One region of the Pseudoalteromonas sp. McH1-7 genome, then DNA from elsewhere that is predicted to be linked to it. Evidence: predicted binding sites of a transcription regulator. Region 1 holds the regulator's gene; the other holds the start of a gene.
The links. The regulator NrdR, encoded in region 1, represses ribonucleotide reductase genes. The targets are predictions, from matches to a motif close to AAACACNANATNTNGTGTTT.

Region 1 (3,423 bases):
GGTAAAACGTACAATGCTATTCAGTACGGTCTAAACGAAGAAACTGGCGAAATTGATTACGCTCAGGTTGAAGCATTAGCACTTGAGCACAAACCAAAAATGATCATCGGCGGTTTCTCTGCGTATTCAGGTATCGTTGACTGGGCTAAGTTCCGCGAAATCGCTGACAAAGTAGGTGCTTACCTACTTGTTGATATGGCGCATGTTGCAGGTCTCGTTGCTGCTGGTATTTACCCAAGCCCAGTGCCTCATGCACATGTTGTAACAACAACAACGCACAAAACGCTAGCGGGTCCTCGTGGTGGTCTTATCATCTCTGCTTGTGATGATGAAGAGATCTACAAAAAGCTAAACTCTGCCGTATTCCCTGGTGGCCAAGGTGGTCCTCTATGTCACGTTATCGCTGCGAAAGCAGTTGCGTTCAAAGAAGCACTACAGCCAGAGTTCAAGTCTTACCAAGAGCAAGTTGTTAAAAACGCACAAGCGATGGTTGCGGTACTTCAGGAACGTGGTTATAAAGTGGTTTCTGGCAAAACTGAAAACCACCTGTTCCTACTTGACCTGATTGACAAAGACATCACAGGTAAAGATGCAGATGCTGCGCTTGGCCGTGCAAACATCACAGTAAATAAAAACTCTGTACCAAACGACCCTCGTTCACCGTTTGTTACTTCAGGTCTTCGTATCGGTTCTCCTGCGATCACTCGTCGTGGCTTTAAAGAAGCTGAATCGAAAGAGCTTGCTGGCTGGATCTGTGATGTACTAGACAACATCAATGATGAGTCTGTACAAGCACAAGTGAAAGAAAAAGTAAAAGCAATTTGCGCTAAATTACCTGTTTACGCATAATTTCGCTCACAAAAAAGCAGTTTTTTGTTATGATTAAGGCCGCATTCAAGCGGCCTTTTTTGTTTTTAACTCAACGAGAGCGTCTATGCATTGTCCATTTTGTACAGCCAAAGATACCAAAGTGATAGATTCACGATTGGTTGCTTCCGGCCATCAAGTCCGTCGTCGCCGTGAGTGTATTTTATGCCACGAACGCTTTACTACTTTTGAAGGCGCGGAACTTCTGATGCCAAGAGTAATAAAACAAGATGGCACCAGAGAGCCGTTCAACGAAGACAAACTGCTTAATGGCATGCACCGAGCGCTGGAAAAGCGCCCTGTTAGTACAGAACAAATAGAAGAAGTAGTACATCAGATTAAATCTCAAATTCGTGGTACAGGCGAGCGTGAAGTTCCAAGTGACATGATTGGTGAATGTATTATGGAAGCCCTCAAAAAACTTGATAAAGTGGCTTACGTGCGATTTGCCTCAGTGTATCGCTCGTTTGAGGATATTCGTGAGTTTGGTGAAGAGATTGCGAGGTTGGGGGATTGAGCCAGTTCAAATCACAAGATCATGAATATATGAGCCGAGCTATCACGCTCGCAAAGCGCGGTAAATACACCACAACCCCAAACCCCAACGTAGGTTGTGTGATCGTAAAAGACGGTGAAATCGTTGGTGAAGGCGCGCATTTAAAAGCAGGTGAAGGCCATGCTGAAGTACATGCGCTTAAGCAAGCTGGAGCTAAAGCTGCTGGTGCCACGGCTTATGTAACACTCGAACCTTGTAGTCATTACGGTAGAACGCCACCGTGTGCAAAAGGTCTGATTGACGCAGGTATCAGTAAAGTGGTTGCAGCTATGGTTGACCCTAACCCGCAAGTTGCAGGGCGTGGATTGGCAATGCTAGAAGCTGCGGGTATTGAAACGGCCTTTGGTTTGCTAGAACCACAAGCTAGAGCGCTAAATAATGGCTTTTTGAAACGAATGGAACAGGGATTGCCGTTCGTAACCTGTAAGCTTGCAGCCTCTATTGACGGCAAAACAGCATTAAATAATGGTCAAAGCAAGTGGATCACCTCTGACGCAGCACGCTTGGATGTGCAGCATCATCGCGCGCAAAGTTGTGTTGTCCTGAGCGGAGCCGATACTGTAATTGTCGATAATGCAAGGCTGAATGTGCGTGAGGCGCTGTTAGAAGACTGCGATTACCCGCAATCAGAGTTACGTCAACCTGTACGCGCAATCATTGATTCTCAAAATCGACTGACTCCTGACCTTGCACTATTTAGCATTACATCTCCTGTGATTATTTTTCGCCGTACTATTGATAATTCAAAAGATTGGCCTTATTTCGTAGAACAAGTAGTCGTACCTGAAATTAATGGCAAACTCGACCTACGAGCGGTGCTTAGCACATTGGCTGAAAAACAACATAATTATGTGTGGTTAGAAGCCGGAGCAACCCTTGCCGGAGTGATGCACGAGCAGGGGCTGATTGATGAGTATATTGTCTATTTAGCACCAAAAATCATTGGCTCAGGGAGCGGGTTGTTTAATACCGTGCCGTTACAGTCGATGGCGCAAATACCTGAATTGGTATTTGACGATGTGAGGCCAGTGGGGCCTGACCTTAAAATTACTGCGACTAAAGAGAAGTAACATGTTTACAGGCATTATCGAAGCGACAGGGACACTAACTCAATTGCAGCCAAAGGGTGGTGATTTAGTTGTCCGAGTGAGCTCATCGTCACTTGATATGAGTGATGTAAACTTAGGGGACAGTATTGCAACCAATGGTGTTTGCCTTACTGTAACTGAGAAGTTTCAAGATGGATTTAAAGCTGATGTTTCTAATGAAACCTTAAGTTTGACGCGCTTTGCCGAATATAAAAAAGGGCAAACGGTCAATCTTGAAAAGGCGTTACAACCGGCATCGCGTTTGGGCGGCCATTTAGTGTCCGGCCATGTTGATGGGATAGCTAAAGTGGTAGAGATAACCCCGAATGCTAGAGCGACCGACTATTGGTTATCTGCCCCCGCATCACTAATGAAATATATACCTTATAAAGGTTCTGTTGCCATTGATGGTATTAGCTTGACCGTTAACGCAGTTGAACAAAATCGATTTAAATTAACGATTGTGCCGCATACGGCGCAAGAAACTACGATTGCAGGGTTTCAAGTTGGCTCAGAATTAAATCTTGAAGTCGATCAAATCGCCCGCTACCTCGAAAGACTAATTCAGGGGGAGCCAAGCGCTGCCAGCGAGACCACTCTCACAACAAGTCTATTGGCGAAAGCTGGCTTTATAAAGTAGCCACAGACAAAGTAAAAATGGGAAAACTATGAGTTTGAATAGTGCTGAGGAAATCATCGCCGATATTAAAGCCGGTAAAATGGTTATTTTGATGGATGATGAAGACCGAGAAAATGAAGGTGATCTGATCGTTGCAGCAGAGCACATTACACCAGATGCAATTAATTTCATGGCAACGTATGGTCGTGGGCTAATCTGTTTGACCATGACGCAAGAGCGTTGTGAGCAGCTTAACTTACCATTGATGGTGAAAACTAACGGTGCTCAGTTTT
Region 2 (3,423 bases), on a different contig from region 1:
AATGTGGCGGTTTATTTGCTAAAGATGTACTAGATGTTGGCTGCGGTGGCGGAATACTAACGGAAAGTATGGCGAAGATGGGGGCACATGCAACTGGTATTGATATGGGTCAAGAGCCACTAAATGTTGCCAAACTACACGCACTAGAAGCCAATATTCAGGTGAACTACCAAAAAGTGCCAGTTGAAGATTTTGCCCAGCAGCGTGCTGGTACATTTGATGTAGTTACCTGTATGGAGATGCTTGAACACGTACCCGATCCAGAGTCTATCATCCGCGCAGTTGCAAAATTAGTGAAACCTGGTGGACATGCGTTCTTTTCTACCTTAAACAAAACCACTAAAGCTTATTTGCTAGCTATTGTTGCCGCTGAAAAGTTACTGAAGATTGTGCCAGAAGGCACTCACGAACATGACAAATTTATTCGTCCTTCTACTTTAATAAATTGGGCCGAGAGTTATGGCTTAAAAGTAAGAGCAGCAAGCGGTATTCACTACAATCCGATTGGACAGACATTCACTTTAACTAAAGACGTTTCCGTCAACTACGTACTTCATTTTGAGAAGCTAGTATGATTAACGCTGTTTTATTTGACCTAGATGGCACACTGCTCGACACGAGTGAAGACTTGGGTGCTGCGCTAAATCACGTTTTAGCAATGAATAATATGGCTGTGGTTGAAAAAGCCATTTACAGCAGTGCCATATCTGACGGGGTCGCGGCAATGCTAAAAGTGGGGTTTGGCGACACCTTGCATCAATTTGATGTTAATCAACTACGCCAATCTGTACTCGACTATTATGCGGATAACCTTGCCAAACACTCTCATTGTTTTGCAAATATTGGGGCGTTATTGGATAGCCTTCGAAAGCAAAACATAAAGGTAGGGATCATGACCAATAAACCTGAGTTTTTGACGCTACCGTTATTAAAGCAAATACCAGAACTGGCAATGATAGATATTGTGGTTTGTGGCGATACGCTTTCAGTCGCAAAACCACACCCAGAGCCGCTCTTATTGGTTGCCTCAAAATTGGGGGTTGATCCCAGTCAATGTATGTATGTAGGTGATGCAGAGCGTGACATTATTGCTGCAAAATCTGCAAAAATGAAAAGTGCTGTTGCGATGTGGGGATTCATCCCTTCTGAACAAGTTGCTAAGTCTTGGAATGCGGATCTATATCTTACTAACCCGTTGGATGCAATATCGCATATCTAGTGCTATAATTTTTTCAAAGCACAAGATATTGTGCTTTAACGATTATAGAAACGAATTTGTGTAGAAAAAAATCACTTAAACTTTTTTTTTATTTTTACTAAAAAGCACCATCTTTAAGTTGATTTTTCTTTGTGAGCAGATAAGCGGATTGTCGAAGGTGAGTGGGCACTAACATAAATAAATTATCCCAAACTTATCCACAATTCTCCTAAAGTTGTTCTCTTGCAAATTCGCACTAACCCCACTATCTTGTGATCCCTAGCCGCTATAGCACCATATATAGTGGTGGTTTGCTAAACAATTTTTAATTCGTGCGATATCTAAAGCGCGTTCCTAAGGAATACAGGCACATAACATGAACCAACAGCTATCTGTATGCAAAAGAAACGGTCGCAAAGAGCCGTTAGATCTAGACAAGATCCATCGTGTCATTACATGGGCCGCAGAAGGCCTAGATAACGTCTCAGTTTCTCAGGTTGAGTTAAAGTCACACATTCAGTTTTATGACGGTATTCGCACTGGTGATATCCACGAAACGATTATAAAGGCTGCAGCGGATCTTATTTCAAAAGAATCTCCGGACTACCAATACCTTGCAGCTCGACTTGCTATTTTTCACCTACGCAAAAAAGCATATGGATGCTTTGAGCCGCCTCACCTATATCAGCATGTGGTAAAGCTTGTTGAAGACAAACGATATGATCAACACTTGTTGACTGATTACACTGAGGCTGAGTTCAACGAATTAAACGATTATATTGACCATAATCGCGACATGAATTTCAGCTATGCGGCCGTTAAGCAGCTGGAAGGTAAGTACCTCGTACAAAACCGTGTTACAGGTGAAATCTACGAAAGCGCACAGTTTTTGTATGTGTTAGTTGCTGCAAGCTTATTCGCAAATTATCCAAAAGAAACACGCTTAGATTACATCAAGCGCTTTTATGATGCCGTCTCTACGTTCAAAATTTCACTACCAACGCCTATTATGGCTGGTGTTCGTACGCCTACACGCCAGTTTAGTTCATGCGTATTAATTGAATGTGCTGACAGCTTAGATTCAATTAACGCTACTTCATCTGCAATAGTAAAGTACGTAAGCCAACGAGCAGGTATTGGTATCAATGCAGGACGTATCCGAGCGCTAGGTAGCCCAATTAGAAATGGTGAAGCATACCACACAGGATGTATTCCATTTTATAAGCATTTTCAGACTGCAGTTAAAAGCTGTTCTCAAGGCGGTGTACGTGGTGGTGCGGCTACCCTATTCTACCCACTTTGGCATTTAGAGATTGAAAACCTACTTGTACTTAAGAACAACCGCGGTGTTGAAGAAAACCGTGTCCGTCATTTAGATTACGGTGTGCAGTTCAATAAAACCATGTACAGCCGACTGATTAAAGATGACTATATTACCCTGTTTAGTCCATCAGACGTACCTGGGCTCTACGATGCTTTCTTTGAAGATCAGCAAGAATTCGAAGCGCTTTATACAAAATACGAGCAGGATGAATCTATTCGTAAAAAGCGCATCAAAGCAATTGAGCTTTTCTCAATGTTTGCACAAGAGCGCGCAAGTACAGGTCGTATTTACCTACAGAATGTTGACCACTGTAATACTCACAGTCCGTTTGACTCTAAAGTAGCACCAATTCGTCAGTCAAACCTGTGTCTTGAAATTGCATTGCCAACAAAACCGTTGAGTCATGTTAATGACCCTGAAGGCGAAATTGCACTGTGCACGCTTTCTGCATTTAACCTAGGTGCGATCAAATCTTTAGATGAATTAGAGGAGCTTGCTGAGCTGGCAGTTCGTGCGCTTGATAACCTGTTGGATTATCAAGATTACCCAGTACCTGCTGCTTACAACGCAACTATGGGTCGTCGTACTCTAGGCATCGGCGTTATCAACTTTGCTTATTACTTAGCAAAAAATGGTGTGAAGTACTCTGATGGTAGCGCGAATGGTTTAACCCATAAAACATTTGAAGCAATTCAATATTATCTGATGAAAGCCTCGAATGAACTTGCCAAAGAGCGTGGTGCTTGTCCTAAGTTCAACGAGACAACTTACTCACAAGGTATTATGCCTACTGATACGTACAAACGAGATCTAGACAAAGTTTGCGCTGAGCCATTGCACCTTGACTGGGACGCGCTCAGAGAAAGCATCAAAAAGCATGGTATGCGTAACTCTACATTGT

Region 2: the regulator NrdR is predicted to act here: its motif matches at 1,488-1,507, upstream of nrdA (class 1a ribonucleoside-diphosphate reductase subunit alpha).

The regions. Positions count from the first base shown of each region.
Region 1 is NZ_JABWPQ010000003.1:60,001-63,423, reverse strand. Features, by position in the region: gene glyA (serine hydroxymethyltransferase) at 1-849, shown strand, start outside; gene nrdR (transcriptional regulator NrdR) at 935-1,384, shown strand; gene ribD (bifunctional diaminohydroxyphosphoribosylaminopyrimidine deaminase/5-amino-6-(5-phosphoribosylamino)uracil reductase RibD) at 1,381-2,493, shown strand; gene HUZ36_RS02885 (riboflavin synthase) at 2,495-3,151, shown strand; gene ribBA (bifunctional 3,4-dihydroxy-2-butanone-4-phosphate synthase/GTP cyclohydrolase II) at 3,180-3,423, shown strand, end outside.
Region 2 is NZ_JABWPQ010000001.1:196,002-199,424, forward strand. Features, by position in the region: gene ubiG (bifunctional 2-polyprenyl-6-hydroxyphenol methylase/3-demethylubiquinol 3-O-methyltransferase UbiG) at 1-575, shown strand, start outside; gene HUZ36_RS00820 (HAD family hydrolase) at 572-1,219, shown strand; gene nrdA (class 1a ribonucleoside-diphosphate reductase subunit alpha) at 1,575-3,423, shown strand, end outside.